2 regions of the Pseudoalteromonas sp. 23_GOM-1509m genome follow, and region 2 is predicted to be linked to the other one. Evidence: predicted binding sites of a transcription regulator. Region 2 holds the regulator's gene; the other holds the start of a gene.
What was found. Region 2 encodes MetJ, which represses methionine synthesis genes. Its sites were predicted from a motif close to TAGACGTCTAGACGTCTA; they were not measured.
Positions count from the first base shown of each region.

Region 1: the regulator MetJ is predicted to act here: its motif matches at 6,012-6,029, upstream of N523_RS0116975 (homoserine O-succinyltransferase).

Region 1 is NZ_KI912434.1:286,723-303,766, reverse strand. Features, by position in the region: gene N523_RS0117010 (GNAT family N-acetyltransferase) at 1-435, opposite strand, end outside; gene pdxR (MocR-like pyridoxine biosynthesis transcription factor PdxR) at 541-2,004, shown strand; gene N523_RS0117000 (hypothetical protein) at 2,008-2,685, opposite strand; gene N523_RS0116995 (histone deacetylase family protein) at 2,742-3,650, opposite strand; gene N523_RS0116990 (PilZ domain-containing protein) at 3,708-4,070, opposite strand; gene ettA (energy-dependent translational throttle protein EttA) at 4,208-5,881, opposite strand; gene N523_RS0116975 (homoserine O-succinyltransferase) at 6,106-7,053, shown strand; gene N523_RS0116970 (homocysteine S-methyltransferase family protein) at 7,043-8,113, shown strand; gene metH (methionine synthase) at 8,124-10,754, shown strand; gene N523_RS0116960 (hypothetical protein) at 11,005-11,871, shown strand; gene N523_RS0116955 (hypothetical protein) at 11,926-12,693, shown strand; gene N523_RS0116950 (aspartate/glutamate racemase family protein) at 12,765-13,460, shown strand; gene N523_RS0116945 (CsbD family protein) at 13,536-13,733, opposite strand; gene N523_RS0116940 (DUF3360 family protein) at 14,071-15,588, opposite strand; gene flgN (flagellar export chaperone FlgN) at 16,095-16,517, opposite strand; gene flgM (flagellar biosynthesis anti-sigma factor FlgM) at 16,514-16,804, opposite strand; gene flgA (flagellar basal body P-ring formation chaperone FlgA) at 16,898-17,044, opposite strand, start outside.
Region 2 is NZ_JADO01000011.1:63,411-80,454, forward strand. Features, by position in the region: gene priA (primosomal protein N') at 1-734, opposite strand, end outside; gene rpmE (50S ribosomal protein L31) at 965-1,180, shown strand; gene N523_RS0104935 (malic enzyme-like NAD(P)-binding protein) at 1,705-2,946, shown strand; gene metJ (met regulon transcriptional regulator MetJ) at 3,016-3,336, opposite strand; gene metB (cystathionine gamma-synthase) at 3,535-4,782, shown strand; gene metL (bifunctional aspartate kinase/homoserine dehydrogenase II) at 4,832-7,177, shown strand; gene N523_RS0104955 (penicillin-binding protein 1A) at 7,226-9,700, opposite strand; gene N523_RS0104960 (pilus assembly protein PilM) at 9,832-10,911, shown strand; gene N523_RS0104965 (PilN domain-containing protein) at 10,899-11,471, shown strand; gene N523_RS0104970 (type 4a pilus biogenesis protein PilO) at 11,461-12,063, shown strand; gene N523_RS0104975 (pilus assembly protein PilP) at 12,063-12,599, shown strand; gene N523_RS0104980 (type IV pilus secretin PilQ) at 12,586-14,676, shown strand; gene aroK (shikimate kinase AroK) at 15,124-15,642, shown strand; gene aroB (3-dehydroquinate synthase) at 15,672-16,742, shown strand; gene N523_RS0104995 (SPOR domain-containing protein) at 16,743-17,044, shown strand, end outside.

The DNA of each region.
Region 1 (17,044 bases), on a different contig from region 2:
AATTGCATTGCGTGATTGTTGATTGTGCTCATGGGTATTAAAGCTAATCCGTACTAAATTAAGCTGATTAAATGCATATCTCAGAAGTAAATATTTTGCATGCGTATTTACGTATGTCCGCTGTGCAGTGAAGCTAATAAAGGTATGGCCAATTTCAGCGCTTAAGTTGTCACTGTCTAACCTAAATAAACGGGTTGTGCCAACAACTTGCTGTGAATGTTTATCAATAATGGCAAATACCACTTGCTCGTTTTGATTAAACTGCGCGCTATTTGTAAACCATTGCTCCAACTTAACTTGAGTTTGTGCGTAATTACTTAATACCCACTGCCAAATTTGTGGATGTTTACCTGCTTGATATAGACCCTCGAGATGTTTGAGTTTAAGTGGCTCTAAGGCAACCTTGTTGGTTTGATGAATTTGCGTTGTGAACATTATAAGCCCCATATTTTGCTATTTATTCATAACAAATGTACGCTTTATTGGTTTATTAAAAACAACCAGAATTTAATTTTTACCTATACCAGTTTAGAAGGTGTTATGCAGCCACTTAATATAAAGCTCACTAGCCAGAGTAGAGCTAAATACCTGCAAATTGCAGATGCACTTAGGGAGTCGATTATAAAAGGGGATATTCTCGCTGGTAGCAAACTCAGCTCTGCACGCGATATGGCACAAGCATACGGATTAAACCGCCATACGATAATGAATGCTCTACAACTTCTTGTCGCAGAAGGGTGGTTGGAATCCTATGAACGATCAGGCTACAGCGTTACCAATACATTGCCTATTCAAAACAGTATAAACACAGTTCAGTCTCAAGAATTGACTCCTAAGCCGTATCGATTTGCTACCACGCTTACGGCACCAGAACCTATAATGGATTTAAATCACTATGCTTATAACTTTGCTGGAGGCTTACCCGATTTAACACGTTTCCCCTATAAAGAATTTAAACGCTCCGTAAGTCATGTGTTTAATCATTTAGATACCAGCCAATTTCACTATGGTAATGTGGCTGGGGAGCCTAATTTAAAATCGCAAATTAGTCATTATTTACACAAAGCACGAAACCTAAAAACAGCCGACATCCTTATGTGTAATGGCTCTCAAGAAGCGCTTTTTTTAGTATCAAAAGTCTTTATTAATAAAGGCGATTATGTTGCAACCGAAACCTTAGGTTACCCGCCTGCTCGCAAAGCATTTTCAGCGTGTGGTGCACAGTTAGTTGATATAAAACAAGATGAATACGGTTTGTGCGTTGATGACTTAAAAGCCCAGCTCAAACGTGTAGCCATCAAGTTACTGTATTTAACGCCGCTGCATCAATACCCAACAACAGTGACGCTGTCACCAACCAGACGAATGCAAATTTATCAGTTATGTTATGAGTATGGGGTAATGATTATAGAGGATGATTATGATCACGAGTTCCATTATCGTTGTCAGCCTTTACAGCCTATGGCGGCTGACGATCCTGCCGGAATTATTATTTATTTGTCTACGTTTTCTAAAATTATGTTTTCCGCTGCGAGAATAGGTTACATCTGCGCAGATCCTAAAGTAATTGCACAGTTAACAGCATGGAAGCAGTTAATGAACCATAAAAATGATGTAGTTATGCAGTTAGCTGTTGCCCATTTTATGCAAGAAGGTGCGTTTGAGCGCCATTTAAAACGTATGACCAAACATTATAAACAGCGTTATCAAGCAATGGATAAAACATTAACGTTATTGCAATCACGAGGTTTGCCAATTGAGTATAAAAAACCTGATGGTGGTATGGCTATGTGGGTTAATTTAAATGAACCGGTGGACCAATTAAAGCAAGTACTGCAAAGTAAAGGTGTGTATATACAGGTTGAGCCTGAATTTTACTTTAAAGACTCAGAACGTAGCTTAATACCTAAGCAACATAGTTATGTACGTTTAGGATTTGCTGGGCAATCAACTTTGGCGATGCAAACTGGACTTGAATTGATTGCTGAACACGTTTTCAAATAAAGCTTATTTACTCAAGCTTTCAGCATCATAAAACATCGGTTTCAATGTGCCACAATTTATAAATTTATAATTGAGCTCACCAGCAGAGGGCACTTCAGTTGAGGTGCGAAACTTTTGTAAACAGGCACCACTTAAATCAACAAACATAATATGATGATAGCTTGGTGGCTGAGTTATTTGGTGAATATAAATACGCTCGTTATTTTTTAGCGTAACCATATCGTACTGTTGCCATTTTGAGGCTGGGCTTAAATCAGTTAGCTCACGAGTAAATAACTGCTCGCTAAGCTCTATTAATTTATCACTGTAAACTAAGCTACCTCCTTGTCTAAAATCTCCAAGATACACATCTGCGGTTATCGCGACTTCTTCGCCTCGCATTAAGCGTTGAATATTAAACGGCTTTGATTTTACGGTAACTAACTCAGCGTCACGTACTAAATCTAAAAATGGAATATCAGATACATCTACCTTGTACATAACATGCATATCATAAGGAAGCTCAAAGCTTGGAATGTTAATCGCGTATACACTTGAACCCTTATTAACTAATACCATGGCATGCTCTGCTTCATACTTGGGGTTTAATGGCGGAAGTTCTGGTGGCTCTTCGGTGTCTGCGTGGGCGCTTATTGGCACAATAAAACTAAAAAACAACAATATAAAAGTGAATAACCGCATAATAACCTCAATCTACTTATAAGCTTAAAGTGTAGCTTAGTTTATGTATTTTTTATTTAAAAACTGGCTGCTTGCTCAATAACAATGCCATGGCGCTTTGCTAGTCGCTGATGATCTCTGTCATAACCTCCGCCAATCACAGTGGCCACCGGGGTGTTATTTGCAAGACAACGCTTAAGCACTAAGTGGTCGCGCTTTTCTATTCCTTGCCAACTAATATCCAGTTTACCTAAGCCATCTTCTTGCCAAATATCCACCCCAGCATCATACAAAACCAGATCTGGGTTAAGCTCGTTTAATAAAAATTGCAGGGTATCGTCAACAATACCTAAGTATTCAGCGTCTTGCATATTATTGGCTAAACCAATATCTAAATCGCTAGGGGACTTTCTAAATGGGAAGTTTTTCTCACAATGTATTGAACAGGTAAACGCATAAGGTTGATGAGCCAGCATGGCTGCGGTGCCATCACCTTGGTGAACATCTAAATCAAAAATCAGTACGTTGGTGACTTCACGATTTTGAATTAACGTTTGTGCGGTAAAAGCTAAATCGTTCACCATGCAAAAACCCGAGCCAAAATCACTATGGGCATGGTGAGTGCCACCCGCTAAATGGCACGCAAGCCCATTTTTAAGTGCTAAGCGCGCAGTTTGCAGTGTCCCTAATGGGGCGGTAAATGTGCGGTTCATTAGTGCTTGTGACCAAGGTAGGCCTATACGGCGCATGGCTTTTTCATCTAGGCGGTTATGCCATAAATCGTGAATGTAGTTTTCACAATGTACTATTTCTAACTCTTCAACACGACCATGTGGTGGCTCTAGGATATTGCTGCCAGCAAGCCCAAGGGTTTTAACATGCTGGTGTAGCTGTGCAAATTTACTCATTACAAAGCGGTGTTTGGGATCAAAACTAAACGAGTAATTAGGATGATAAACTAAAGGTAGATTGGGATTTAAACTCATATCTGCGTCGTTTAATTATTTTTGGTTATGGTAATCAACTTCACGCAGTGCGTCTATTTATGTTTGGTAAATAAGCGTTTCAAGCTCGCGGTGTAATAGTGTTTCATCAGCAAGGTTTAGTTCAACCAAGCGCTTTAAATGCGTAATGCTGTCTATATCAATGTTATGACATTTAAGACCAATATGATTTTCTTCTATATGACGAATAACCACCGGCATTTTTATTTCAATATCGCTTTGTGGCAAGGTAAAACGTAATATTGCTTCGTCATTTTTGTTGCCTGTAAAGGCATCGCTTTTAGTAATAAGCGCACCATGTAAAGAAATATCTAATAGGGTACATGCATACTGGGAGCTAGCCGTTTCCAATTGCGCTGCTGTAGAGAACATAATACGAGAAAATTGCCGACGGTTTTGCATAATAATCTTATAAAGTTGTTATTTATAATAAGCATAGCTGGTAATGCTCAACACGCCAATTTGCTCAAAGATAAAAATAGCTCGCATAAAAAAGCCCCGCATAAAATGCAGGGCTTTTAACTTATTCACTGTGGCTGTTAGCCAATTTTTTTGTACTTAATACGCTTAGGCTGTGCAGCTTCTGCGCCAAGGGTCTTTTTAAGCCACTCTTCGTACTCAGTGTAGTTACCATCAAAGAAGTTAATTTGGCCTTCGTCACGGTAATCTAAAATGTGTGTAGCAATACGGTCAAGGAACCAACGGTCATGCGAGATACACATGACACAACCAGGGAATTCTAAAATAGCATTCTCAAGAGCACGTAATGTTTCAACGTCCAAGTCATTGGTTGGCTCATCCAGTAGCACTACGTTGCCGCCTGCTTTTAACAGCTTAGCTAGGTGTAAACGGTTGCGCTCACCACCAGATAAGTCTTTAACAAACTTTTGTTGATCGTTACCTTTAAAGTTAAAACGGCTAACATAAGCACGGCTTGGGAACTCAAAGTTACCAATTTTTAGTACATCTTGGCCATCAGAGATTTCTTGGAATACCGTTTTGCTTTCGTCCATGTTGCCACGGAACTGATCAACAGTTGCCAGTTCTACTGTTTCACCAATGCTGATATTACCGCTATCTGGCTGCTCTTCACCGCTTAGCATTTTAAATAGCGTTGATTTACCTGCACCATTGGCACCAATAATACCCACAATAGCGCCTTTAGGCATGCTAAAGCTTAAATCATCAATTAAAACACGGTCGCCAAAGCTTTTACGTAAGTTGTTTACTTCTAATACTTGGTCACCTAAACGTGGGCCAGGTGGAATAAACAATTCGTTGGTTTCGTTACGTTTTTGGTAATCAGACTGTTGTAGCTCGCTAAACTGTGCCATACGCGCTTTTGACTTAGCTTGACGACCTTTAGGGTTTGAACGCACCCACTCAAGTTCTTGTGCAATTGATTTTTGACGTGCTTTTTCAGATTTTTGCTCTTGCTGTAAGCGGGCATCTTTTTGCTCAAGCCAAGACGAGTAGTTACCTTCCCACGGAATACCTTCACCACGGTCAAGCTCTAAAATCCAGCCAGCAACATTATCAAGGAAGTAACGGTCATGCGTTACTGCCACAACGGTGCCTTCGTAGTCATGTAAGAAGCGCTCTAACCAGGCAACCGACTCAGCATCTAAGTGGTTAGTTGGCTCATCGAGAATCAGCATGTCTGGCTTTTCAAGTAACAAACGACAAATAGCAACACGACGACGCTCACCACCCGATAGGTGCTCAATTTTAGCATCCCACTCAGGTAAACGCAGTGCATCGGCAGCACGCTCTAATACGTTATCGATATTATGACCATCATGCGCTTGAATAATCGCTTCTAATTCACCTTGCTCTTTTGCCAGTGCGTCAAAGTCAGCGCCTTCCATTGCGTATTCGTTATACACTTCGTCAAGGCGGTTAAGGGCATGTTTTACTTCACCCACAGCTTCTTCAACAATTTCACGAACTGTTTTGCTTTCGTCCAAAACAGGCTCTTGCGGCAAGTAACCAATTTTAGTGCCTGGTTGAGGGCGAGCTTCACCTTCAAAATCTTCATCAACACCTGCCATAATGCGTAGTAATGATGATTTACCAGAACCATTTAGACCTAGCACACCAATTTTTGCACCAGGGAAAAAATGCAACGAAATATCTTTTAAGATAGTGCGTTTTGGTGGCACAACCTTAGATACTCGACTCATCGAGAATATAAACTTATCAGGTAAAACCATGGAAGAAGCCTTCAATAATAATAAAAATTTCAATGCTGTATTGTAGTGGCTCACAGGTGAAACAGTCAACGAATGGGGCTGTTTTAAAGTACATATTCAATTTGTACAAACCGCGTGAATAAATTTCATTTAGACATCTATACATCTAGAGGTTGATATTTTTGACATTCTGTTCATAATGAGAGCGTATTAATTCTCGGTTTTTATGAGCAGGAGCTTTAAGAATGCCAATTACAGTAGAAGACGAATTGCCAGCTATTGCACGTTTACGTCATGAAAACGTGTTTGTAATGCCAAAAACGCGTGCAAAAACGCAAGAAATACGCCCTATGCGTTTGGCTATTCTTAATCTTATGCCTAATAAAGTAGAAACCGAAGTACAGTTTATTCGCTTGTTGGCTAATTCTCCGCTGCAAGTAAATGTAGAGCTACTGCGCCTTGACACGCATCGTAGCAGTAGTAACTCAGAGCAACACTTAGATACCTTTTATCGTTACTTTTCAGAAGTGAAAAACAATAATTACGATGCACTATTAATTACCGGTGCGCCTTTGGCACATTTAGAGTATGAAGAAGTGGCGTATTGGGAAGAATTCAAAGTGATTATTGATTGGGCCGAGCAGCATGTAACCTCTACTTTGTTTTCGTGCTGGGCTGCCCACGCGGCTTTATATCACCGTTATAATTTAAAGCGCGATTTAAAAGAAAATAAACTGTGTGGGGTGTTTACCCATCAATGCTACTTTGCCCATGGTGCACTTACCCGCGGCTTTGACGATACCTTTTTAGTGCCGCACTCACGCTATGGCCACATAGATATAAATAAAATAAACGCTTGTGAAGAGCTGGTGGTATTAGCGGGCTCTGAACGAGTCGGGGCGTATTTACTTAAAAATAAATCGGGCAGCCAAGTATTTATTACCGGCCACCCCGAATACGATGCCGACAGTTTAAAAGCCGAATATGAACGCGATTTACAAAAAAGCCCTGATGCGCCAAAGCCCGAAAACTATTTTCCTGATGACGATGCCAGCAAACAACCGTCTAAAACATGGCAAAGCCACGCGTTTTTACTGTTTTCAAACTGGTTAAATTATTACGTTTACCAAACCACACCCTATGATATTAACTTAGTTAGCCAAGACGTAAGGACTAACAACTATGCCGAATAATCCTCAAAACAATAAGCATCAAGAGCTGAGTGCTGCGCTCAAACAGCGTATTTTAATTTTAGATGGTGCAATGGGAACCATGATCCAAGCGCATAAGCTTGAAGAGCAAGACTACCGTGGTGAACGTTTTAAAGATTGGCACGTGCTTATTAAAGGTAATAATGATTTATTAAGCCTAACCAAGCCTGAAATTATTACTGATATACACCGCAGCTTTTTAGCCGCCGGTGCCGATATTATCGAAACTAACACCTTTAACTCTACCACCATTTCGATGGAAGATTACGACATGGCGAGCATAAGCCGTGAAGTCAATTTAGAGTCGGCTAAGTTAGCCCGCGCTGTATGTGATGAATTTAGCGCCAAAACCCCAGAAAAACCGCGCTATGTAGCCGGTGTGTTAGGGCCAACGTCTAAAACCTGTTCGTTATCGCCGGATGTAAACGACCCCGGTTATCGTAATATCACCTTTGATAAGTTAGTGACTGCGTATGTTGAGTCAACCCTTGCGCTTATGGAGGGCGGTGTAGATATTATTTTAATCGAAACCATATTCGACACGCTTAATGCAAAAGCCGCCTCGTTCGCAGTAGAAGAAGCGTTTGAACAAGCAGGGCGCACATTGCCAGTGATGATTTCAGGTACTATTACTGATGCCTCAGGCCGTACGCTTTCAGGGCAAACCACCGAAGCATTTTATAACTCTATTCGTCACATTAAGCCGCTTTCAATTGGCTTAAATTGCGCCCTTGGGCCAGATTTACTGCGCCAATACGTTGAAGAGCTATCACGTGTGTGCGAAACCTTTGTCTCTGTTCATCCTAACGCGGGCTTACCCAATGAGTTTGGAGAATACGACTTAGAAGCAGACGACATGGCAAAAGAGATCATAGATTGGGGTAAATCGGGCTTTATTAATATTGTTGGCGGTTGCTGCGGCACTACGCCTGCGCACATTCGTGCCTTTGCCAAAGGGCTTGAAGGCACAGCACCACGAAAATTACCTGAGCTTGAAGTGCGTATGCGTTTATCAGGCCTAGAAGCCTGTAACTTAAATTAAGGAGCCGCCAATGACCCAACAAATTGCAGTATTTACCAATGTCGGCGAGCGTACTAACGTAACTGGCTCGGCCATGTTTAAACGTTTGATCATGGAAGAAGACTACGAGACCGCCCTTAATGTAGCTCGCGAACAAGTAGAAAATGGCGCCCAAGTTATTGATATCAACATGGACGAAGCCATGCTGGACTCAAGAGCGGCCATGGTGAAGTTTTTAAACTTAATTGCCTCAGAGCCTGATATTTCTAAAGTACCTATTATGGTCGACTCCTCTAAATGGGAAGTAATAGAGGCAGGCTTAAAGTGTATTCAAGGCAAGGCCATTGTAAATTCAATATCGCTTAAAGAGGGAGAAGAGCCGTTTAAACGCCAAGCTAAAATTATAAAACGCTTTGGTGCCGCCGCTGTTGTAATGGCATTTGATACTGACGGCCAAGCCGATGCTGCAGACCGTAAGTTTGAAATTTGTGAGCGCAGCTACCGTATTTTGGTTGATGAAATTGGCTTCCCGCCAGAAGATATTATATTCGACCCCAACATATTTGCCGTTGCCACCGGCATAGAAGAGCACGACAACTACGCCGTAGAATTTATTGAAGGCACCCGCCGTATTAAGCAAAACTTACCCCATTGTAAAGTGTCGGGTGGGGTATCAAACGTATCGTTTTCGTTTAGAGGTAATAACCCAGTACGTGAAGCGATTCACTCGGTGTTTTTATACCATGCTATAAAAGCGGGTATGGATATGGGCATAGTAAACGCAGGGCAGCTTGCGGTTTACGACGACATCCCCGAGGAACTTCGTAAAGCAGTTACTGATGTAATTCTTAACACCGACTCAGGTGCGGGCGAGCGCCTTGTTGAACTTGCGCCTAAATATTCAGGCATGGCACAAGCTGAGCGGGTAGAAGATTTAGAATGGCGCACTTGGCCTGTAGAGAAGCGCTTGGAGCACGCCCTTGTAAAAGGCATAACCACCTTTATAGATGAAGATACAGAAGAGTGCCGTGCTGGCGCCGATAAACCTATTCACGTCATTGAAGGGCCACTCATGGATGGCATGAACGTGGTTGGGGATTTATTTGGTGCCGGTAAAATGTTTTTACCCCAAGTGGTTAAATCGGCTCGTGTGATGAAGCGAGCAGTGGCCTACCTTGACCCATTCATTGAAGCCGAAAAAGAAGAAGGCGCCACCAACGGTAAAATTGTTATGGCTACCGTAAAAGGTGACGTGCATGACATAGGTAAAAACATCGTAGGCGTAGTACTACAATGTAATAACTACGAAGTAATCGACCTTGGGGTAATGGTACCTGCCGAAAAAATACTGCAAACCGCCATTGACGAAAAAGCCGATATTATAGGCCTTTCAGGTTTAATTACCCCATCGCTTGATGAAATGGTACACGTAGCCAAAGAAATGAAACGCCGAGGCTTTGAGCTACCGCTCATGATTGGTGGGGCAACCACCTCAAAAGCGCATACCGCAGTAAAAATAGAGCCGCAGTACGACAAAGGCGTGGTGTATGTAAATAACGCCAGCCGCGCCGTGGGTGTGGTGTCTAATTTATTATCAAAAGAGCATAAAGCAGAATTTTTAGCTAAAACCACCGCCGAGTACGACAAAGTACGCGAACAACAAGCACGCAAAAAGCCGCGCTCAAAACCAGTTACCATACAGCGCGCCCGCGATAATGCTGCAAAGCTCGATTGGGATAACTACACACCACCCGTGCCGAAAAAGCTGGGCGTGACCGAGTTTAAAAATGTATCAATCGCGACTCTACGCAAATACATAGACTGGACGCCGTACTTTATGACCTGGTCAATCGCCGGTAAATATCCGCGCATAATGACCGACGAAGTAGTGGGTGAACAAGCACAAAGCTTGTTTAAAGACGCCAACGACATGCTCGATGAGCTTGAAAAGTCAGGCACTTTGCAGCCATTAGGTGTTATTGGTTTATTCCCAGCTAACCGTGTGGGCGATGATATAGAAATTTACACCGACGAAACGCGAAAAGAGCTATTAACTACCTCATGCCATTTACGTCAGCAAACCGAAAAAACCGACTTTGCTAACTACTGCCTAGCCGATTACATTGCGCCAAAAGGCACACCCGATTACTTTGGTGCGTTTGCGGTAACAGGCGGTTTAGAAGAGGACGACCTCGCCAATGCGTTCGATGCCAAGCAAGACGACTATAATAAAATAATGGTAAAAGCCGTAGCCGACAGACTCGCTGAGGCGTTTGCCGAATACTTGCACGAACAAGTGCGTAAAGAGTATTGGGGTTATGCACCGGATGAAAACCTGGGTAACGATGAGCTAATCCGCGAAAATTACCAAGGTATTCGTCCAGCACCGGGTTACCCAGCGTGCCCAGAGCACACCGAGAAAAAGAAAATTTGGCAACTACTCGATACCGAAAAGCGCATTGGTATGCAGCTCACCAGCTCATACGCCATGTGGCCAGGTGCTGCGGTTTCGGGTTGGTACTTTTCACACCCACAAGCGAAATACTACGCCGTTGCTGCAATACAGAAGGATCAGGTAGAAGACTACGCTAAGCGAACAAATATGACGCTCGCAGAAGCCGAAAGGTGGTTATCGCCTAACTTGGGGTATGAGCCGGAGTAAAGCGAAGTGGTTAAATAGCGAAGCGGTCAGTTTTTAGCTGTCAGCTATCAGTTAAAACAAAAACGAGCCAAGTTAGGCTCGTTTTTTATTTTTGTATCTTTTTATCGCAATAAATATCGATAACTCAATTGTTTACATAATAGGCATTAGATGTGACTATTGAATGAATTGAACGTGTAGTCTAGGTATTAATTTTTTGGACTAAGCATAAAGAATACTAAGTTTTAGTTACTCTAATTAAGGAATTATAATGCAGACAATTACGGAAGATCAGCTATCTCTTGAATATTACGGTGCAGCAGTTGAAAAAGGGCAGCTAAAAGCGAAAGATGTTGCTCGCTATATTTTAGCACTAGATGAATTTATGAACGTGATTACAACAGAAGCTTATGGTAAAGATGCATCGCTATGTATGGATGTCTCAGGTTTTAGAGGGCAATCATTTGATATTGATTTTTTACTACAGGTGGTAGGTTTATCCTCTGGAGCATTATTTTGTACTAGCTCCCCCAAAGACCTTATTACTCTGGCTACTGACTCAATTAAATTATGTATTCATTTAGCTGGCAATCAACCGAAGCAGTGCACACCAGATAGTAATGCGAATACAGTTAATATCGAAAACTCTAATGGTCATACTCAGGTATTTCATATTCAAACGCTAAACGTTCTTTCTGATCCAAAAGCTGCTAATTCGTTAGATACATTTATTAGGGAGCCTTTGGTTAAAGGATTAAGCGAAGTAAAGTTAAAATCTTCAAAGTTTGATATCCAAACTAAAGCTTCGGCTAATGATGCTGAATTTTTTAAACCTCTTGATTTCGATTTACCAATTTCAAAAAATACAATTACTACAGGTTTAACGATTGAATCTCCATCCTTTAAAGATGGAAATAAGTGGAAATTATTTGATGGACAGTCCAGTTTTTATGCAGAAATTACTGATAGAGAGTTTATTGATACTGTTGATAAGGGAGAGAGGTTTGGAAAAGGGGATCTATTAATAGTTGAAATGGAAATAATTCAGACTAAAACACCGCAAGGTTTGAAGATCGAAAAACTTATTACGAAAGTTACCGATCATAAAGAAGCGCCTCAACAGAAAGGTATGTTTTAAGATTTTAGGTCAAAGTATTAGCACATAACGAAAGTCAAAATTGAAGGTTTTTTAATGAAGTATCTAAATTACATATTGCTTTGCCTATCCCTATTTTTCACATCGAACACATTTGCGCTTGAGCAAAAGTATCACGAGAGTGTTTTACCTGTTATTGCTGCTTTTAAAGCACATGATAAAACTGCGATTGCTGCGCATATTCGCTACCCTTTAAAAAGGCAGTATCCACTTCCTGATATTAAAAATGAAGCTGAGTTTATTACCCGTTTTGATGAAGTGTTTGACGATGAACTTGTTACTATTATTGGCAGCTCTAATATCAATACCGATTGGGATAAAGTAGGCTGGCGCGGCATTATGCTCAATAACGGCGTAATGTGGGTAGACACAGACGGCAAAGTTATTGCTGTGAATACACAAAATACCACTGAGCAAGCACATGCAGAAAAGTTAATTGCTCAAGATAAACAATCACTCCATTCAAGTATTAAAACCTTTCAAAAACCAATACTCGATTGGAAAACAGCTAACTATCGTGTTCGTGTTGATAATTTAGGCGGTGGAAACTTCCGTTATGCGTCGTGGAGCATTGATAAAAGCCCAAGCGATAAGCCTGATATCGTTTTATTTCATGGTGAGATAAAGTTCAGTGGCAGTGGCGGCAATCATCACTATACGTTTAAAAACGGACGTTACAGTTACGTATTGCAAGTAACTGTAATTGGTTGTGGTACCTCACCACCAGGTTGGCTTGAAGTATATAAAGACGAAAAGTTGTTATTGTCTGACGCTGTGATCAGTGCAGTTAATAAAGCTAATTAAGTTTCTAGTGAAGAGCGGCTATTTTTAACTTACTGTGAAACGTAAACTGCGATCGAGAGAGGGAACTAGCTATGAAAACGATTGGCATGCTCGGAGGTATGAGTTGGGAGTCAACAGCCAGCTATTACAAAGCTTTAAACGAAGGCGTTAAAAACTCATTGGGTGGGCTACATAGTGCTAAGATTTGTATGGTGAGCGTCGATTTTGCAAAAATTGAAGCGCTACAGCATCAGAGCGATTGGCAACAAACAGCCAATATTCTCACCGAGGCGGCTAAATCTGTAGAGGCTGGTGGTGCCGACTTTTTACTTATTTGTACCAACACTATGCATAAAGTGGCCGATGAGATTGCCAGTAATATTACCATTCCTATTTTGCATATTGCCGATGCCACCGCTGAGCAACTAAAGCACGATAACATTACGCGAGTAGGGTTGTTGGGAACGCAATTTACAATGGAGCAAAACTTTTACAAAGAGCGTTTAACTAATAAGCATAACATTGAGGTATTAATACCTGAGCCTAATGAGCGAAAGCGAGTGCACGAGGTTATTTATTCGCAGTTATGCCTAGGGATTATTGATGACGATTCGCGAGCTGATTATATACGCATTATAGAGCGCTTATTTGCACAAGGCGCGCAGGCCATCATTTTAGGCTGTACTGAAATCGCCTTGTTGGTAAAGCCACAACATACGCGGGTTCCGCTTTACGATACCACCAAAATACATGCCGAGGCAGCAGTGAAGTTAGCGCTGGCAAAATAGTTAAGCTTGAGATAACAAAAAAACCGCCAATTGGCGGTTTTTTATTAGCAAGTAAAGCTGTTAACACGCTTTATTTTAATGGCCTTTCTCAAAGTCATTTACTTCGCGCTCGGCTTCCTCTTTCGATTTACCGTATTTTTGCTGAATTTTACCAACAAGCTCGGTACGGCTACCTTCAATTTTATCTAAATCATCGTTGGTAAGATCGCCCCATTTTTGCTGCGCTTTACCTTTAAGTTCTTTCCAGTTTCCTTCGATACGATCGCTATTCATAATTAGCTCCTTATTAAGAGTAATGATTTTTCATTTTAAAAGCGTTACTAATAAAATGATTTTTAACGTTCACTTATAAAGTTGCAAAGGCTATACCAGAAAATAAAACTTTTAATTTTATTTATATATCAACTGCTTATGGTTTTTTGATGCGTAAAGTTTTTTAGCTGGTGGCGAGCTTTATAAAAATTCTGCAGGGTGGCTTGTAATTATTGCAGGGACTGTGACTTCAGGGGCTGTTACTTCAAGGGGGATTATTGCAGGGACACTATGCTGGTTTTTTATAAGTACAAAAAAAGCGAGCTGTTAAAGCTCGCTTTGGTGTTTAATAAAGGAATTAATGTCTAAAGCTTGGCATTAGCGCAGGAATGCCTGGCAGCATACCTACCAGTGCCATTACACCGGTTAATAACACAAACATAATAAGTGGAATGATCCAGCGGCTCATTCGTGATAAATCAGCACTTCTTTCTTTACAGCCAATAAGGCCTAAGTTATCAAGTAGCATAGTTAATGACCAACCAAATGCTGGGTTTACTAAGCTTGATGCAAACACCACAATGGCAGCTGATTGCGTGGTTTTACCTTCACGGGTCATTTCCATACCCGCTTCAAGTAGTGGAATAAACACCCCTACAATTAAGGCAACACACAATACTGGCTGCCAAATAGCTAAGTCCATTGGGTAACCCCAAACACCCGCGATAATACAAAATAACGCAGTTAAAATTGCGCCTGCAGGAATAGGGCGTTTTGCAATAGCAGCAGGAACAATGTAAGTGCCCCAAGATGACGCAAAGTTAGCACCGCCTAATAGCGAGCCAAAGGTTTGTCTTGTTGATGCGCTAAGCATGGTATCGTCAATATTCATTTGTACTTTTTCAGTACGCTCTGGGTAACTAATTTTTTGAAATACTTGATGGCCTAAAAAGTCAGGCGACCACATAGCAACCGCTAAAACTGCAAAAGGAAGTACAACCACAAAGCTTTCTGCTGTTGGTAAGCCAAGCATCCAGCCAGTGTTTTCCCCCCACCAGTACATAGGGTTCATGTTTGGTAAGCCCGGTGCAGTATGAAACTCAAACGGTGCGCCCAATGCAAAAGCAGTAAAACCACCAATTAAACAGCTCAGAGGCACGGCTAACCAGCGTTTTTTGTAATGCTCCAATAAAGCATAAAGTAAAATTGTGGCTAAGATTACGATAAAGGCAATATGGGTCATTTGAATTTCTTCAGCCCATGCAAATAGTTTTTTAACCTGAGAAATGGTACCCACAAAGCCTAAATAGAGAAGCAAGCCACCACATACCCCTTTACTGGTGAGCTTGGCCATGAGACTGCCGCCTTTACTAAATGCTAATATCAATCCAAAGGCACCTATGAGCAAACCAAAGGCCATAGGGTGTCCGCCTGCGGCAACCACAATAGGAATTAATGGAATGAGTGGGCCATGAGTTCCCGCTAAATTAGCGGTCGGTAAAATAAAGCCTGAAAATAGTAAAATAAATAACGAAACAATTAACAGTTCGTAGCGTACGTTTTCAAGTACAAAGCCATCACTCAACCCCAAAGGGCCTGCAAACGTGGCAGCAATGGCTGCAACCATCACAACTTTACCTATAGTTGCGGCCATCGCTGGAATGGTGTCTTCAAATTCAAAGCGATAATCTCTAAATGGTAAATTTGGACGCCAGCGTTTTGGCTGCATAATTTGCAGTTCGTGCTCTAGGTAAGCGTCGCGGCTTTCAAACTCAGAGCTGGGCTTATGAAGATTTTCATAGCTATCGGACACGGTTTGAGTATCCGCTCCTGGTATAGCATCAGATGAATTATCATCTAGCGGCTTGGTGGTCATGACTTCTCCTGCAACTTAGTTGCTAACTCAAAATAAAAATACAGCTTTTACAAAGCAAATGAACATTGAGTGCGCAGGGTAAAACAGCTTGCTACAGATTGTAATTAGGCAAAAGGTCGTGCATAGCCCAGCTTAACGCTTTGTAAGTGTTAACAAAAATAGCAAAGGGATATGTTGTAACTGGCTTGTTAAATTTAAAAGCCATTTAAATTCAATGGCTTATGTTTTGTTTTTGCAGTGTGATCTTGCCATGTAAAATAGCAGAAAGGTCATAAAATCAGCAGATTCAGCAGCAATCATTCTTTAGTCTAATAAAGGTGGCGTTAGCCGCTATTTGCTTATTATAAATACAACTAGCCGCAAAGTTGCACAAAAGCTAACAATACTAAGCTTTAACGGAACGACTATTTTTGGACTCAAGATAGGGTTTTGAAAGGTAATAATAGGAGTAAAGTAAAAATATGGCGTAAAGTGACTAAACAAGGAAAAGCCTTTATGGAACGTATTTATAAAGGCATTTCTGGGTACGCTTGTTTGTTTTCACCGCCAGTTAAACGCTGTAACAACCGACGTTGGCTTGACAGTAATTGCCCTGAGCGTTCATTCATTATTTTGCAGGTTTTAGTTTTTAGCTCAAGCTGGTGTAATAATTTTGTAGTGAGCGAGTTTATATCAGCAGGCAGCAACGCGGTTAATTGTGCTAAGCCTTCTTTGCCACCTTGCAAGCCTAAACTCACCAAAAAGCCATCGCGCTGATTATGCGATTCATTTAAGCTTTCTAAAAAGCCAAGCATTTTTTTATTGTGTGTTTCTAGTTGCACATTACGTTGGCTTAGCAATTCGTATTGCGTTTCAAGTAATTCAATTAATGCGTCTAGCTTAATAATGTCTTGTTGCAGACTTACAATATACTCTTTTACAGTTTTCATTTTTTATGAAGTTCAACCATAGCGTTAACGGTTTCATCAATGTTAATTTTAAATTCACCACTGGCAATTGCCGCTTTCATCATGGCTACTTTATCCATATCAACGTCTGGCTTTGCAGCTAAATCTTGAAATGTTGAGTCTATTGATTTACTTAATGCACTCACTGAGTTTACTTGCTCTTGTTTAGTCGCTACAGGTTGTTGCTCTGGTTTTGCATCCAGTGAAGAACGCTGGTTTGTTTTTTGGCTTTGCTCAACCGCAGTGGTTGTTATTGCGCTTATATTCATTGTTTATTACCTAATTCGTTTATCGAATTTATATTGCTTAGTTTATATCAGCGACCAAGTACAAGCATTACTTAACTTTTATTTCGACATTTTTTAAAATGTCGCCTCTGCCACACCTTGCGCAATTACTCTACCTTGAACTACTTTTTTTGATGATAAATTTTTTACATTAATAACCTCACCAAGTTGGCCATCTTCAAGAGCAATGGCTTTAACATTGGCCGAGAAAGTTGCGGTATT
Region 2 (17,044 bases):
TGTTCGCCACGTTTTAATACTTCTTCTAGGCATTGCAGGTAAACTTCGGTTTTTCCGCTGCCAGTGACACCTTCTAGCAAAAAGCTATTAAACCCCGTACTTTGATTAATTGCAGTGCAGGCAATGGCTTGCTCTTTATTCAAACGAGGCTTGCTGCCAACCGTTGGCGAGGTATGTTGCCATTGATTGTCGTGCTCAATGGTTTGAATTATTAGCTCTTTATCTAAAAGGGTATCAATGGTTTTTTTATTAAACCCGAGGGCTTTGAGTTCGGTTAATGATGATTTACCGGACGCTGATAATTGCTTAAGCAAATTAAGCTGTGTTTTAGCTTTTAAAGACGGTAAAAGTGCCCCCTTTTCGCTTAATGTCACCATGTTTATACTGGTTTTATCAGGGCACTCACCTTGGCGCAGTGCACTGGGCAATGCAATATGAATAGTTTCACCGAGTGGATAGCAATAATAACGCGCTGTAAATTTCAGTAGCTCTAAATGCTGCGCAGATAACACCGGTGAGTCGTCAATAACTTCAATAATAGATTTTATTTTGCCTTCGGGGACTGCTGTTTCCGTTTTTAAGCTAAGAATAACTGCTACTTTACGTTGATTACCAAAAGGGACTAACACGCGCATACCAGGCTGTAATTGAGTCAGCGGTACTAATTGCTCATCCACTTTATAATCAAAGGTGCGAGGCAAGGGGACTTTTATTGCAACTTCAGCAAAACGCATAACAACTCAACCAATTAACGTAATGGTTTAATGTACTAAAAATAGCATTAAAAGCCTACCGACAAATCAGTAATGAATAGGTGTTTGCCGACTTTTTAGCAAAAAGGGTAATTAAAGCTTGTGTGCGTGCGGGTTGTTGGATAAAATTCGCGACCAATAAATTTGTTTTAACGACGTATGGTGCCAGACTTCGGGTTTGGAGAGCGATGCGGCCTTAACTAGAGGTTCCTATGAAAGAAGGTATTCACCCTAAGTACGAAGTAATTTCTGCAACTTGTTCATGCGGAAACAAATTCGAAACTCGTTCTACTCTGTGTAAAGACATTCACTTAGACGTATGTTCTGCGTGTCACCCGTTTTACACTGGTAAGCAAAAGATTTTAGACACTGGCGGCCGTGTTGATCGCTTCAACAAGCGCTTCGGTGCACTTAGCAGCAAAAAATAATTTTTTGTTTCTATGTAAAAAAAGCACCTTAGGGTGCTTTTTTTGTGGCCAAAATTTACTTTCCTACCTGCTTTCTTAGCAATTTTGTATTTATTTTTTTTGCATAACTATTTCCTGTTCTTATTCTGAGTATGCATAAACATTTGCAGACAAAACAGCCAATATTCTCTATATTTTTATTTGTTAAACTTTAAAGATGGTACTCAAATGCAGGTAACGTGAGGTTATTTGTGTTTAAAGTTAAATAAAATTCGGTATTTCACTATTTTAATTTAAGACTAAAAAATACGCTTTATAAAAATAGAACAAGGGCAAAAAGTACCTGTATTTTTCATTTTTATGACGAATTTATATTTTAAAAATGTCAGGATAATCTAGGGAAGTTGCTGATAAATCACTTAAAATTAACAGTTCTAGCATATAACAGGATAGACCTGATATTGCTTGGAATTTAAAAATAATAAAGGTATCGTAGATTAAAACTACCTCTCACTTTAACTTAAATTGCAGGATATAATCGCGTTATGTCAGATTTTCGTGAACAAGCACTACATTACCATGCCCATCCCGTTCCAGGTAAAATCAGTATTGAGCTGACCAAGCCCGCTGAGACGGTTAAAGACCTCGCGCTCGCATACAGCCCCGGTGTCGCAGAACCTGTTCGTGAAATTGCCGCTGATCCAGCAAATGCCTACAAATATACTGGTAAAGGAAATATGGTTGCGGTTATTACTAACGGCACCGCAATTTTAGGCTTAGGTAATTTAGGTCCACTGGCTTCAAAACCCGTTATGGAAGGTAAAGCGCTACTATTTAAGCGTTTTGCAGGGTTAGACTCTATAGATATTGAAGTTAAGCACCGTACTACCGAAGACTTTATTAACACGGTGGCTAATATTGCCGACACCTTTGGTGGAATTAATTTAGAAGATATTAAAGCGCCCGAGTGTTTTGAAATAGAAAAAGCGCTTATAGAGCGTTGTAGCATTCCTGTTTTTCATGATGATCAGCATGGTACGGCTATTGTAACGGCTGCGGGTATGCTAAACGCGCTGGAAGTACAGGGCAAAGCAATTGAAGATGCAATTATTGTATGTTTAGGTGCCGGCGCTGCAGCTGTTGCCTGTATGGAGCTTTTAATTAAGTGTGGCGCGTTGCGTGAACATATTTATATGTTAGATCGCAAAGGAGTTATTCATACGCGTCGTGATGACTTGAATGAATATAAGCAATTATTTGCAAACAATACCGATAAACGTACTTTACAAGATGTAATTGAAGATGCCGATGTGTTTGTGGGTGTATCGGGCCCTAATTTATTAGCCCCTGAAGATTTAAAATTAATGGCTGATAGACCCGTGGTATTTGCTTGTTCAAACCCCGATCCTGAAATCGATCCGCAATTAGCACACGCTGCACGTAACGATTTAATTATGGCTACAGGTCGCTCTGATTATCCGAATCAAGTTAATAACGTATTGTGTTTTCCGTTTATTTTCCGTGGTGCGTTAGATGTACGTGCCAGTGAAATAAACGACGAGATGAAAATTGCTGCTGTAGAAGCAATCCGCAGTATTGCTAAAGAGCCCGTACCGGCTGAAGTGCTTACTGCCGCAGGCATCGACAAATTAGAGTTTGGTGCTAAATATATTATACCAAAACCAATGGATCCACGTTTGTTACCACGTATAGCTAAAGCGGTTGCGCAGGCGGCGGTAGACTCTGGCGTTGCACAAATTGATATGCCAGAAAACTACATGGCGTAATTGTTAAGTGTAAATTAGCGCAAAAAAAAACCTCAGCATTTGCTGAGGTTTTTTTGTATAAAGACCCTTCTAGTCTTCATTTAAAATAGGCACTTCTAGTCCCATTTCTTGCATTATTTTCTTCACTTCTTCAGGTACTTTTTCTGCGTTATCTTTACGCAAATCATCATCATTAGGCAGCGGTTGCCCGGTAAACGCATGCAAAAACGCTTCGCATAAAAGCTCGCTATTTGTTGCATGACGTAAGTTGTTTATTTGACGACGAGTACGTTCATCAGTTAATACTTTTAATACATTTAGCGGGATCGAAACGGTGATCTTCTTTACTTGTTCGGATTTTTTCCCGTGTTCTGCGTATGGGTGAATATATTCACCATTCCATTTAGCCATAAGATGTATCGTTGCCTCAGATTATAAATTGCTCACACAGCATCAAAGCGTGTAAATATGCGTGAAATTCTATCGGTTTAAAAAAGATAGTCAAATACTAGTTATTTAGCTATCTAGACATTTAAATGTTTTGACATCTTAAATTGCATGCGCTACCTTTTAGACGTCTAAACATCCAAATTAGTAAAGGTAGCGAAAATGAGTGAAAAAAATAAGGCAACAATTGCTGTTCGTAGTGGAATAGAAGCCGACAAACAGCATGGTGCGGTTGTTCCACCGCTTTATTTATCAACAACTTACTCATTTGCTGACTTTGATACAAAGCGTCAATATGATTATGGCCGCAGTGGTAACCCTAATCGTGACATTTTGGCTGAGGCGCTCACGGAGCTTGAAGGTGGCGCTAAAGGCATTATTACCGCAACAGGCATGGCAGCCGTTCACCTAACAACACAATTACTTAATAGTGACGATACGTTAGTGATCCCTCATGACTGTTATGGGGGCAGCTATCGCTTATTTACTTCGCTAGAAAAGCGCGGCTTATTAAAACTAGAAGTGGTCGATTTTACCAAAAGCGACAGTTTGACACGCATCCTTGCTATTAAACCTAAGCTGATTTGGATTGAAACACCTAGCAATCCTATTTTACGCTTAACAGATATTAAAGCGGTAACTGATACAGCTAAACAGTGTGGTGCACTGGTTGCCGCCGACAACACATTTTTATCGCCAGCATTACAAAACCCGATTAAGTTTGGCGCTGATATTGTGGTGCACTCAACCACAAAATATATCAATGGCCATTCAGACGTTGTTGGTGGCGCGGTTATCGCAGCGACTGCTGAGTTAGGTGAAGAGTTAGCGTGGTGGGCAAATAACATTGGCATCACCGGCGCGCCATTTGATAGCTATTTAACGCTCAGAGGCTTACGTACTTTAAACGTGCGTTTAAGGCAACACCAAGAAAATGCACTCGCCATTGCACAGTATTTAGAACGCTCCCAGTTTGTTGCCCAAGTTTACTACCCAGGTCTTGAATCACACCCTCAACATGCGCTAGCTAAGGCGCAGCAGCTTGGCTTTGGTGCTATGGTTAGCTTTGATATAAAAGGCGATATAAACGATGCTGCAGCGTTTTTAACGCGCTTAAATGAATTTAGCTTAGCGGAATCATTAGGTGGAGTAGAAAGTTTGATTTGTCACCCTGCGACTATGACCCACGCCGGCATGGACGCAACCGCGCGTGCAGAAGCCGGAGTAGGCGACACGCTTATTCGTATTTCGGTGGGAATTGAAGATGTAAATGATTTACTCGCTGACTTAGACAGGGTATTTAATTTGGTGCGCCCAGGACAAGCCGATCCCGGCCTATCGGCAAAAAGTGGTGCTAGTGAATCATTTGGTTCAGCAAAGTTAAACGCGGCGCATCCGGCGTTATGGTAGTGCATACCAATCTTCAAAATACAAAACATAAATGCGAGTCGGTATTAATATGGTAAATCAGGTTCATAAATTTGGTGGTTCGAGTTTAAGCTCAGCGGATCGCTTTAAAAGTGTCGCAAATATTATTTTAACTCATGCTCAAGCTGGGGATTGTGTGGTGGTATCGGCTGCCGGTAAAACCACCGATACCTTAGTTAAACTGTGGCAAAGCTATCAACAGCAAGACACTCAAGCTATTGCTGATATTGTATTGCTATTGAGTAACCATCAAATAGCTCTGATTGAGCAATTATTAATAGCTAACGCTAAGCACCATGCGCTTGATTTACTTGAAACTGAGCTCAGTATTATTACCAAGCAGACTAAGCAAGGAACATTAGCTGAAGCTGCGTTATTAGCACATGGTGAATTGTGGTCTGCAAGGTTACTAAGCGCTTACTTAGAACAGCTTAACGTTAGCGCTTGTGCCCATGACGCTAGGCAGTTATTTACGTTAGATACCGGACAGCTGCAGCATGCTAATAATCAGCAGCAGTGCTTAAAAGCCATACAGACGAGTAAAATTAATGTAGTTACTGGGTTTATTGCGGCTGATTTACATGGTGAAACAGTGACCTTAGGGCGAAATGGCAGTGATTACAGTACCACTTTATTAGCGCGGTATTGCAATGCTAAAAAAGTCTCTATTTGGACTGACACTCAAGGTGTTTTTAGTACTGATCCGCGTAAGGTTGCTAATGCGGTTAAGTATGCGCGAGTGTGCCGTGATCAAGCGAATTTATTAGCGAGGTTAGGTAATCCAGTATTACACGCTAAAACATTATCGCCATTAAAAGATACCGATATAGAATTAGTTGTTCGCAGTAGTTACGATCCTCAAGGCAGTCATACCGAAATAGTTAAACTAGGAATGAGTAAACAAAAACGCTTTTTAACCACAGTAAATAATGTTGATTTACTCATTGTTGATGATCTGAGTGAAGGCGAAGTAGCACATGTTAGCCAACTTATTCAGCATAGTTTGCATCACTTTGAACACGAAGGCGAAATCTACTTACTAGTCCCTGCGTCAGCGACACATCAGGTGGCTAATTATTTTGCTGGCCGCGCCAATATTAGTGAGTCAAACTTAAATGGGGTGGCGATTATTGCACCTGATCAAGAGGTAGCGCCGCTTGGTAAGCAAAGTGAAGCCTTATTACAAACACAATCTATCCAGCCTCGGTTTACCCATTACGGTGAGGGATATACGTTACTATTAACCGATCAAGTACTTGAAAGTGATGTGCTGAGCCTGTTACATGACAAGCTCATTAATAAAGCACAAGAAATAGCTTTAATTATTGCAGGACTTGGTAATGTAGGTGCTGAGTTTATGCGCCAATTACCTGCTCAACTAGCACGCTTATCAACTGATTTTAACGTCAAGTTAGTAGCGCTTTTACGCTCAGAGCAGATGCTGGTGAATGCTAATGGATTAGACTGTGAAAGCTGGCAACTTCAATGGGAAAACCATGCAAGCTCCTATAAACAAGCCGATTTATTGTCATACATAGATACTCTTGAGTATGAACATAAAATAGTGATCGACATTACCGCCAGTGAACATTTTAGTCAGCTTTATAGTAAGTTAGTTGAATTAAACTGCCATCTAATTAGTGCTAATAAATACGCGGGAACCGCATCGCTTTCGTGGTATCAAACACTACGTGAAAGCCTTGCTCAACGTGGCTTACATTGGCGTTATAATGCAAGTGTAGGGGCCGGACTACCGATTAATTTTGCCTTGGCTGATTTACAAAATAGTGGCGATAAAATAACGCGAATAGAAGGCGTGTTTTCTGGCACACTGTCATGGTTATGCAGTATGTATGATGGCAGTAAAGCGTTTTCAGATTTAGTTCTAGAAGCACAAGCTTTGGGATTCACAGAGCCTGATCCTCGAGAAGACTTATCTGGACGAGATATGCAACGTAAGTTGCTTATTTTAGCGCGTGAATTAGGTATTGAATTGGAACTTGATGACATTTCTTTATCCGCTTTGATGCCCGATGAGTTAAGTGCAGGCAGCTGGAATGACTTTATTGATAATAAGGCTCGTTTAGATGCATTTATTGAGCAGCATGCGCAAGCGGCTCAGCAACAAAATGCTGCACTGTGCTACACTGGGTTATTAGAGTTTGAAAACAACACGCTAAACGCTAAGGTAGGGATTACCTATGTACCAAAAAGCGAAGCGGTTGCGAATTTGACCCCTGGCGATAATATTTTTGTGATTAATACCCAGTGGTATAACCAAAACGCATTAGTGATACAAGGCCCCGGTGCGGGTAAAGAAGTGACTGCTGCTGGCGTTCACTCTGACTTATACTGGTTGGTACAAAATATTAGTTAGACCATCAAAAAGGCCGCTAATTTGCGGCCTTTTTACTGTTCGCTATATTTAAAATAGCTCTTCTTCAGTTTTAGTGTTTTCTTCAAATATATCACTTGGTTGTGATAACACATACTTGGTAGGAGCGGTGCCTTTTTCAAAGTATTCAAAACGGCTGGTGTAATCGTTTTTATGACTTAATAATCCGGTTTCTAAATCAATACGAATAGAAACTAAGCCTTCAGGTGGTTCGATGGGCGCAGCAGGTTTGCCATCCAGTGCGGCGCGCATAAAATCAACCCATGCAGGCTGAGCTGTTTTTGCGCCTGACTCAGCACCTGATATTTGACCACTTCCTAAGTTGTTATTGTAGGTTGAGCGTCCCAGTGTATTACCTGGGTTATCAAAGCCAACCCAAACTGATGTCATCACATCGCGGTTAAAGCCACTAAACCAAGTATCTACAGAATCATTAGTCGTGCCTGTTTTACCAGAAAGATCGCGACGTTTTAGCGCTTGTGCACGCCAGCCTGTTCCACTCCAACCGGTTTTATGTGACCAGCTACCGCCACCCCAAATAGCACTATTCATTGCGCTGGCAATTAAAAATGCATTTTGTTTAGAGATGATCTGCGGCGCACAATTTGGTGCTACTTGCTCACCTAGCATTAGCGAGCTAGGTGTTGTCGTTTCATCATCACAAATAATGGTGGGATTGGTTTTAAATAACGTATTACCCATTGCATCTTGGATTTGTGAAATAAAGTACGGCTCAATTAGGTGACCGCCATTAGCAAAAGCACTCATCCCACGAGCTAATTCAAGCGGCGTAATGGATGCACTGCCTAATGCCAGTGACTCACTACGATTTATATCTTTATCGTCAAAACCAAATTTTAATAAATGATCGGCTGTTCTTTGCAGTCCAACGCCCCTTAATAAGCGTACGGAAATTACATTCTTAGATTGGGCTAAAGCACGACGAATGCGAATTGGGCCATTATAAATAGCTGGGCTGTTTTTTGGTCGCCATGCAACGCCTTGGCTCTTATCCCATTGATTTATAGGAGCATCATTTAAAATTGACGCTAGTGTGTAGCCTTTTTCAAGCGCAGCTGAATATATAAACGGCTTAATATTTGAGCCTACTTGGCGTTTAGCTTGTACAGCTCGGTTATATTGGCTTTGTTCAAAACTATATCCACCAACAATGGCTTTTATGCGCCCGTCTTGTGGGTCTAAAGAAACAATGGCGCTCGCCGCTTCAGGTATTTGACTTAAAATATAGCTATTATCGTCATTTTTGCGCAGCCATATTTGCATGCCTGGAGTTAATATATCGCTTGCTGTTTCAGGCGCAAAGCTTTGGCGATAGCGTGTAATAAACTTACGTGCCCATTTTAGGTTATCCCAAGTAAGGGTTGTGCGCTCGCCGCTTTTAAGTATAACTTCAGCGCTTTTATCGCTCACGCTTAACACCGCAGCCGTTTTTAAAGGGCCAAATTCATTAACAGTTTTTAAAGTGTTTAATAATTTCGACTGCGTTAATGGCGGCTCTGTTTGCGGATCCCACAATATGGCTTCAGGGCCTCTAAAACCATGGCGCATATCGTAGGCATGTAGGTTATTAACTAGAGCTGTTTGTGCTGCTTTTTGAACATCTGATTCAACAGAAGTGTACACTTTAAACCCTGAGTTATAGGCTTTATCTATACCGTAGCGTGACACCATTTCTGCTCGTACCATTTCTGAAATGTACGGCGCATATAAGTCAATTTCAGCTCCATGAAAATACGCGGTAATTGGTTGGTTAGTGGCTTCGTTATACTGCGCTCTTGAAATATACTTCTCTTCAAGCATTCTTCCTAACACCACATTTCTTCTTGCTTTAGCACGTTCTGGATTACGAATAGGATTAAGTGCCGAAGGAGCTTTTGGTAAACCAGCAATCATTGCCATTTGCGCAAGAGTTAACTCTTTTAGTTCTTTACCATAATAAACTTGCGCCGCAGCACCAATACCAAAGGCACGATTTCCTAATTCTATTTTATTTAGGTAAAGCTCAAATATTTCATCTTTTGAGAGGAGGTTTTCGATATGAATGGCAATAAATATTTCTTTTACTTTACGAATGTAGGCTTTTTCTCGTGTTAAAAAGAAGTTACGAGCTAATTGCATGGTAATAGTACTGGCACCTTGCTTTTTCTCACCAGTAGAAATAAGTACTAGCGCTGAGCGCACAATACCAATTGGATCAATACCGATATGATCGTAAAAGCGGTTATCTTCAGTTGCCAAAAAAGCCTGCAATAAAGGCTGGGGAATTTGGTCTATAGTTACAGGGATCCGTCTTTTTTCACCAAATTGGTTGATTAAAAGCCCATCTTTAGTAAATACTTGCATAGGCGTTTGTAATTGCACGTTTTTTAAAACTTGCACGCTGGGAATATCGGATTTAACGTAGTAATAAAGGCTGAGCAATGTAATTAGTGCAAGTAATGCACAAATGATCAAAAATTGTAAAGTTCTTTTTAATAAAATCACTGATATTTCCCTAAACGGACTCCCAATTACAGGTTGAGACTGCTAGTATATATTGATTAAAAATTGAATAATATTTTTTAAGATATAAATTATAACTTGTTTATTATTAAAACAAAGGCAAAGTTGCAAACATGCTAAGTCAACTAATAAAAAAACCATCACCAATGATGGTAGGTATTGATATTGGATCGCACTCTATCAAGGCCGTACTTTTAAGTGAAACAGAAACTGGGCTTCGACTAGAAGCACTTGCAATTGAACCTATGCCAAAAGGCGCTATGAGCGAGCGTAATATTCAAGATATTGAAGCAATTGGTAATGTGATAATCAAGTTAAAACGAAAGCTACCAAAGTCGCTAAAATTCGCGTCTGTTGCCGTCTCTGGGCAAACCGTGATTACTAAAGTTATTTTCATGGATGTTTCCTTAAGCGACGCTGAATTAGAGTCGCAGATTGAAATTGAAGCCGACAGCTTAATTCCTTACCCACTAGATGAAGTGAGTCTTGATTTTGAAAAGCTCTCTACAAATAGTGCTGACCCGAGCAAAATAAATGTACTGCTCTCTGCCGCTAGAACCGAAAGCGTTGAAGCCAGAGTCGGTGCGTTAAGTGCTGCGAATTTAACCGCAAAAGTAGTGGACGTTGAAAGCTATGCGCTAAGTCGCGCTATGGATGTTTACTACCAACAGTTACCATCAGATGCATATGACAAAACGGTTGCAGTGGTTGATATTGGTGCTGTACTCACCTTGGTGAGTGTAGTGCAATCTGGTGAGACAATTTATACCCGTGACCAAGTATTTGGTGGCGACCAATACACAAATAGTATCGTTGCTTACTACAACAAAGGCTTTGATGAAGCTGAAATTGGCAAAACAACCGGTGATTTACCTCCAAACTATACATTTGAAGTGTTAGCTCCTTTTCAAACATCGTTACTCCAGCAGGTTCGTCGTGCTGTTCAAATGTTTTTAACCACCACAGGTAAAGAACAATTGGACTATATTGTATTGACGGGCGGCTCAGCGATGATTAAAGGCATTGATAGATTGCTGATTGAAGAATTAGGAATACACACAGTTGTTGTTGAACCATTTGATAAGATGGAAATATCTCCTAGAGTTGATCGTAATATAATACAGCGTCACCGCACTCAATTTGCAATTGCGACTGGCCTGGCGTTGAGGAGCTTTTCATCATGCCACATATAAATTTATTACCTTGGCGTGAGCTACAGCGTGAGCAGTCTAAAAAGAAATTTATAACACTTCTTATGGCTGTGGTTATCGTCTGTTTTGCTGGTATGTATATGCTGAGTGTATTTTATGGTGCTCTAAAAGAAGGGCAAACGTTAAAAAATAATTATCTTAGTTCAGAAATTACAACGCTCGACAATAAAATTCGCGACATACGTGATCTAGACAAGAAAAAAGAAAACTTACAACAACGTATGCGTTTAATTGAAGAGTTACAAAGTAGTCGTAATTTAGGCACCCAAATAATGGATGAAGTGGCAAAAATAGTGCCTGCAGGGGTTTATTTAACCAAGCTGGAGCGCAGAGGTAATCAAATTCATGTGTTAGGCAAAAGTGAGTCTAATAATCGTTTATCTACTATGCTCAGACAGGTACAAAGCTCTTACTTATTAGAGCGCCCGACTATGCAAGGTATTGTTGCCGGCGATCAATCTTCACGTTTACTCAGCGATTTTAATATGGAGTTTTACGTAAAACCATTTGGCAAAATAGGTGAGGTACGTAATGAACCTTGATTTTAAATCGTTTACAGAAATCGATTGGAATGAAATCGAGCTCGATAACATCGGTGAGTGGCCCGTTATTGTAAAAGCAATATGCGGAACTTTTGTAGCTTGTTTGGTGTTGTTTTTTAGCTACAGCTTATTAGTGTCGGATGAAATAGACAGCTACCACAATGCCGTTGCTAAGGAAATTGAGTTACGCACAACCTACCGAACTAAATATGCAGTTGCCAGTAAGCTTGATATTTATCGTGAGCAAATGGTTGAGATGGAAGATAAATTCTCTCAATTATTAAAACGCCTACCTACTTCAAATGAGACGCCAGGATTATTGGACGACCTTTCTTATGTGGGTACAACCAGCGGGTTAACATTTTTAAAAATTGGTTGGTTGCCAGAAGTTGAAAAAGAGTTTTATACCGAGTTGCCAATTAAAATTGAAGTGGTAGGTACTTATCATGAGTTTGGCGAATTTGTAGGGAAAGTGGCTCAACTACCAAGAATTGTCAGTTTACATGACTTTTCTATTTTATCATCTGGCGAAAAGCAGCTAACATTCAGTGTAGTAGCAAAAACTTACCGTTATGAAGAGGGGGTGAGATGATGAAGCAGCTTCTCTTTTTAACCACTGCGATGTTTTTGCTCAGTGGCTGTAACGAGGATACATCGGAGCAAAAAGAATTTATTGATCAGGTTAAGGCAAATACCACGGCACGTATTGAAAAAATACCTGAGCTAGTTAAGTTTGAGCACTTTGAGTATAACGCCAAAGACTTACGTAGCCCTTTTGTAGCGCCAGAACCAGAAATTATTCAAAACAAGCTAACACAAGTTAAAAACTGTCTTCACCCAGATCCAGAGCGTGTTCGTCAGCCACTGGAGAAGTACCCATTAGATAATTTAGCAATGAGGGGCACAATAGGATCGAACGGCAAAACATGGGCGCTCATTACAGCTGCTGATGACACCTTGCACCGAGTAACAATAGGAAGCTATTTAGGCACCTATGACGGAAAAGTAAGCAGTGTTAATAGTGACTATATTGAATTAGTAGAATTAATCCCTGATGGGTCAGGTTGTTGGAAAGAACGTTTGACCAAATTAGAAATGTTAGAGGCGGCAACCAATGGCGCAAATTAATAAGAAAAAAGGTATACCCTATATGCACAAAGGTGAGTGTTCGCATCATCGTATTTTATCTGCTTTATTGTTTGTTTTTTTACTACTAATGACAAAAGCCGTAAGTGCAGCCCCTTTACTCTATGACGTTCGATATAATCCATTGCTTAAAGGTGAAACCGAATTACAGCTAGTTTTTGATGAAGAGTTGCAGCAGCAACCAGCAGTACAAGTTTTTAATAGCCCTGCAAGAATAGAGCTACTATTTGATGGGGTAGAATTAGATGAAGGGTTGACGAATATCGCTATCAACCAAGCTGGTATCAGTAACATCACGAGTATGATGACCAGTGCGGGTTTAAAAGTGACCATTAACTTGGACCGATTAAAAATTTATGAGACTGAAGTAAACAATAATTTAGTTTCTATTAGAATTTCTGATAACCCACTCACAGAGCAAATTTTAACAACCAGCGAAGATAAGCCTGCTTACACGTCTAATTATATTAACGGTATTCAAGCAATTGACTTTCGACGTGGAGAAAAAGGTGAAGCGAAAGTACTTGTTTATCTACAAGATACTCAGGCAGCTGTAGAGGTTCATGAAAGCGGTGGAAAAATCATTGCCGAGTTTCATCATACCGATATTTTAGATGATTTATTGTATGAATTAGATGTACTTGATTTTGGCACTGTGGTGAGCAGTATTGAAACGTTTAAAGAAGATAACCTTACACGTTTAGTGATTGAACCAAACACTGCATTTGCCTATACCTATCAGCAAATTGAGAATATTTTTACCTTAACGGTTGAGAAAGATGAAACGCAAAATGCCTACTTAGATGGTGGTAAAGAGTACTTGGGTCGTCCTATGACGCTTAATTTTCAAGATATCTCTGTTCGTGCTGTGTTACAGATTATTGCCGGTTACAATGATTTTAACTTGGTAACAAGCGACTCAGTGACAGGCAATATTACTCTTCGCCTTGATGGGGTTCCGTGGGATCAGGCGTTAGATGTCGTGCTTAGAATAAAAGGCTTAGACAAACGCATGGACGGTTCTATTTTAATGGTTGCACCATCTGAAGAGCTGGCTGCCCGTGAAGCAAAAGAGTTAAAAGCTAAACAGCAAGTTGAGGATTTAGAGCCACTTTACAGTGAATACATCCGCTTAAATTATGCAAAAGCAGAAGATTTTGCCGACTTATTAAAAACAGATACCAACAGTATTATTACAGCCAGAGGGAGCGTGTCTGTTGATCAACGTACTAATACGTTATTAATGAAAGACACTGCAAAAAGTATTGAAAGTGTTCGTCGTATGGTCGAAACTTTAGATATACCGGTTAAACAAGTGGTTATTGAAGCGCGTATGGTAACCGTACGTGACAACGTAACTGAAGACTTGGGGGTACGTTGGGGGTTTAGTGATCAGCAAGGCTCAGACGGTGTTTCTGGCACATTAGAAGGAGCTGAAACGATTTCTAATGGTAATATCCCTAGTCTTTCTGATCGACTTAACGTTAATTTACCAGTGGCGAATCCATCGGCGAGTATAGGTATGCACATTGCTAAATTGGCTAACGGAACATTAATTGATTTAGAATTAACCGCCCTTGAAGAAGAAAACAAAGGTGAAATCATTGCAAGCCCACGCATTACTGCTGCTAATCAGCAAAAAGCGCGTATTGAGCAAGGTACTGAGATCCCTTATGTGGAGTCAGCTTCAAGTGGTGCAACAACCGTAAGTTTTAAAAAGGCGGTACTAAGCCTAGAAGTGACACCTCATATCACACCCGATAACAAAGTTATTTTAAATTTAATCATTACTCAAGATACCCGAGGGGATACGGTTCAAACAGGTACAGGCCCAGCGGTTGCCATCGATACGCAACAAATTGAGACTCAAGTACTCGTTGAGAATGGACAAACGGTAGTGTTGGGTGGTATTTTCCAACAGCAAATTATTAATTCGACCAAAAAAGTACCTTTATTGGGCGACCTTCCTTACGTAGGAAGACTATTTAAAAGCACAAGCGAGTTCAATGAAAAGCGCGAACTGCTGATTTTTGTCACACCTAAAATCCAAATAGACTAAATATTTAAGCTATCTAGGTTGAATACCAGCCTAGATAGTATGGGTATGTAATTTAGTTATCGTGGTGTGAACACTCCCTATAAATGTACAATAAGACAGTATATAATTTTGATCATGTACTGTACTGCGGATGTATTTAAGGCTGCGTTTATGTTGTTTGTAATTCAGGCTCTTGTAAAGTTACCATGCAAAAGCTTTCATGAAGCAACAATGTAGTAACCTTAATTGCATAAATTTTAACCCTAGAAGATAAACTTGCCTATAATAAGGTGCTTTTTTGTTAACCAGTGGGTAATTATTTAGTTTAATTGCTCGTTATATGGCTTTTTATCCTAATTGACTTGAAATACCCGACCGATTACTGAGATAATCCCTTTCTTAATTTTGGGGCCAGGTCGTTAGGCGGGGTTTTATTTCAAATTTTAGAGTTCGTTTGTACTAAAAGATATGGCTGAGAAACGTAATATATTTCTAGTTGGCCCCATGGGGGCTGGCAAAAGCACGATTGGTCGTCACATCGCTGACCAATTACACCTTGAATTTGTTGATTCTGATCAAGAAATCGAACGTCGCACGGGCGCAGATATTGCCTGGGTATTCGATCTTGAAGGTGAAGAAGGCTTTAGACTTCGTGAAGAATCTGTTATTGGTGACTTAACCGAAATGCAAGGTATTGTACTTGCAACCGGTGGTGGCTCAGTAATGAGTAAAGAAGTTCGAAACAAGCTTTCGGCTCGCGGTATTGTTGTATACTTAGAGACACCGATTGAAAAGCAAGTTGCACGTACGCAACGCGACAAGCGTCGCCCATTACTGCAAACAGAAGAAGCACCTCGTGATGTACTTGAGCGCTTAGCAGAAGAGCGTGAACCATTATATAAAGAAGTAGCTGATTTTGTTGTACGCACTGATGAGCAGAGCGCGAAAGTTGTTGCTAACCAAATCATCGAGAAATTGGATTTTTAAAAGCCAGTATTAAAAAGGACTAACCCAGCATGCTTGAATTAACTGTTAATTTAGACGAGCGAAGTTATCCTATTTATATTGGTCAATCTGCACTTCAAGATACAGGCCGTCTAATCCATCACATTGGTGATTGTCGGCCTATCATCATTACTAATGAAACGATAGCACCGCTGTACCTTCAACAGTTGCTTGATTCATTAGCACAGCTAAACCCACTGCATTTTATTATTCCAGATGGTGAGCAATATAAATCACTCACTTGGTTTGAAAAAATTTCGGCATTCCTACTTGAGAATAATTGCGGCCGTGACACCTGCTTAATTGCATTAGGTGGTGGCGTTGTAGGTGATTTAACTGGATTTGTTGCTGCTTGTTATCAGCGTGGCGTCCCTTTTATCCAAATACCAACCACTTTATTATCTCAAGTTGATTCTTCAGTTGGCGGCAAAACAGCGGTTAATCACCCGCTAGGTAAAAATATGATTGGGGCTTTTTATCAACCCCAAGCTGTATTTATTGACACGCGTTCGTTGCATACCTTACCAACACGCGAGTTTGCTGCAGGCATGGCTGAAGTTATTAAGTATGGCTTGATTTACGATACTGAACTGTTTGCTTATCTAGAGCATAACATCGCTAAATTACAACAATTAGACGAGACGTGTTTACAGCACATCATCTTCAGATGCTGTGAAATTAAAGCGCTCATTGTTGCACAAGATGAAAAAGAGCAGGGCCTTCGTGCGTTGTTAAATTTAGGGCACACGTTTGCGCATGCTATTGAAGCACAAATGGGTTACGGTGTTTGGTTACATGGAGAAGCAGTCGCAACAGGTATGGTGCTTGCTGCAAAGCTTGCTTATACTCGCCAAGATTTAACACGAGAAGATGTAGAGCGTATTGCTGCATTAATAGCGCAATATAGCTTACCAATCGAGATACCTAGCGATATGACCAGTGAGCACTTTTTACTGCATATGCGAAAAGATAAAAAGAATAAAAAAGGGACTATCCGATTCATTTTACCCACCGAATTTGGTCAATGTGCATTAGTTGATGATGTGTCTGATGATCAAGTCAGAGCATTGATCGAGCAATAAATGCAGTCACAAATTTTACCGAGCCGTGCGGCTTTGGTGGATAGAATCGCATTGCAATTTGAATATGGTCAAAACCTAATTGTTTTGTTGGGCACTTCTGGTTTAGGTAAAAGCTATTTGCTTGAAACCTTCATCACTGATAAATATAACGATTTTAATAAAGCGTTTGTGCAAGTTGGCGCTCAAATGACTGATGTGCAATTGATGACTCAATTATTAGAGCAAAGCTTTAATGCCCCTTTAATTGATCACAACCTGAGCTTATCACAAAACTATTATCAATTAGCGAAGCAACAACAATG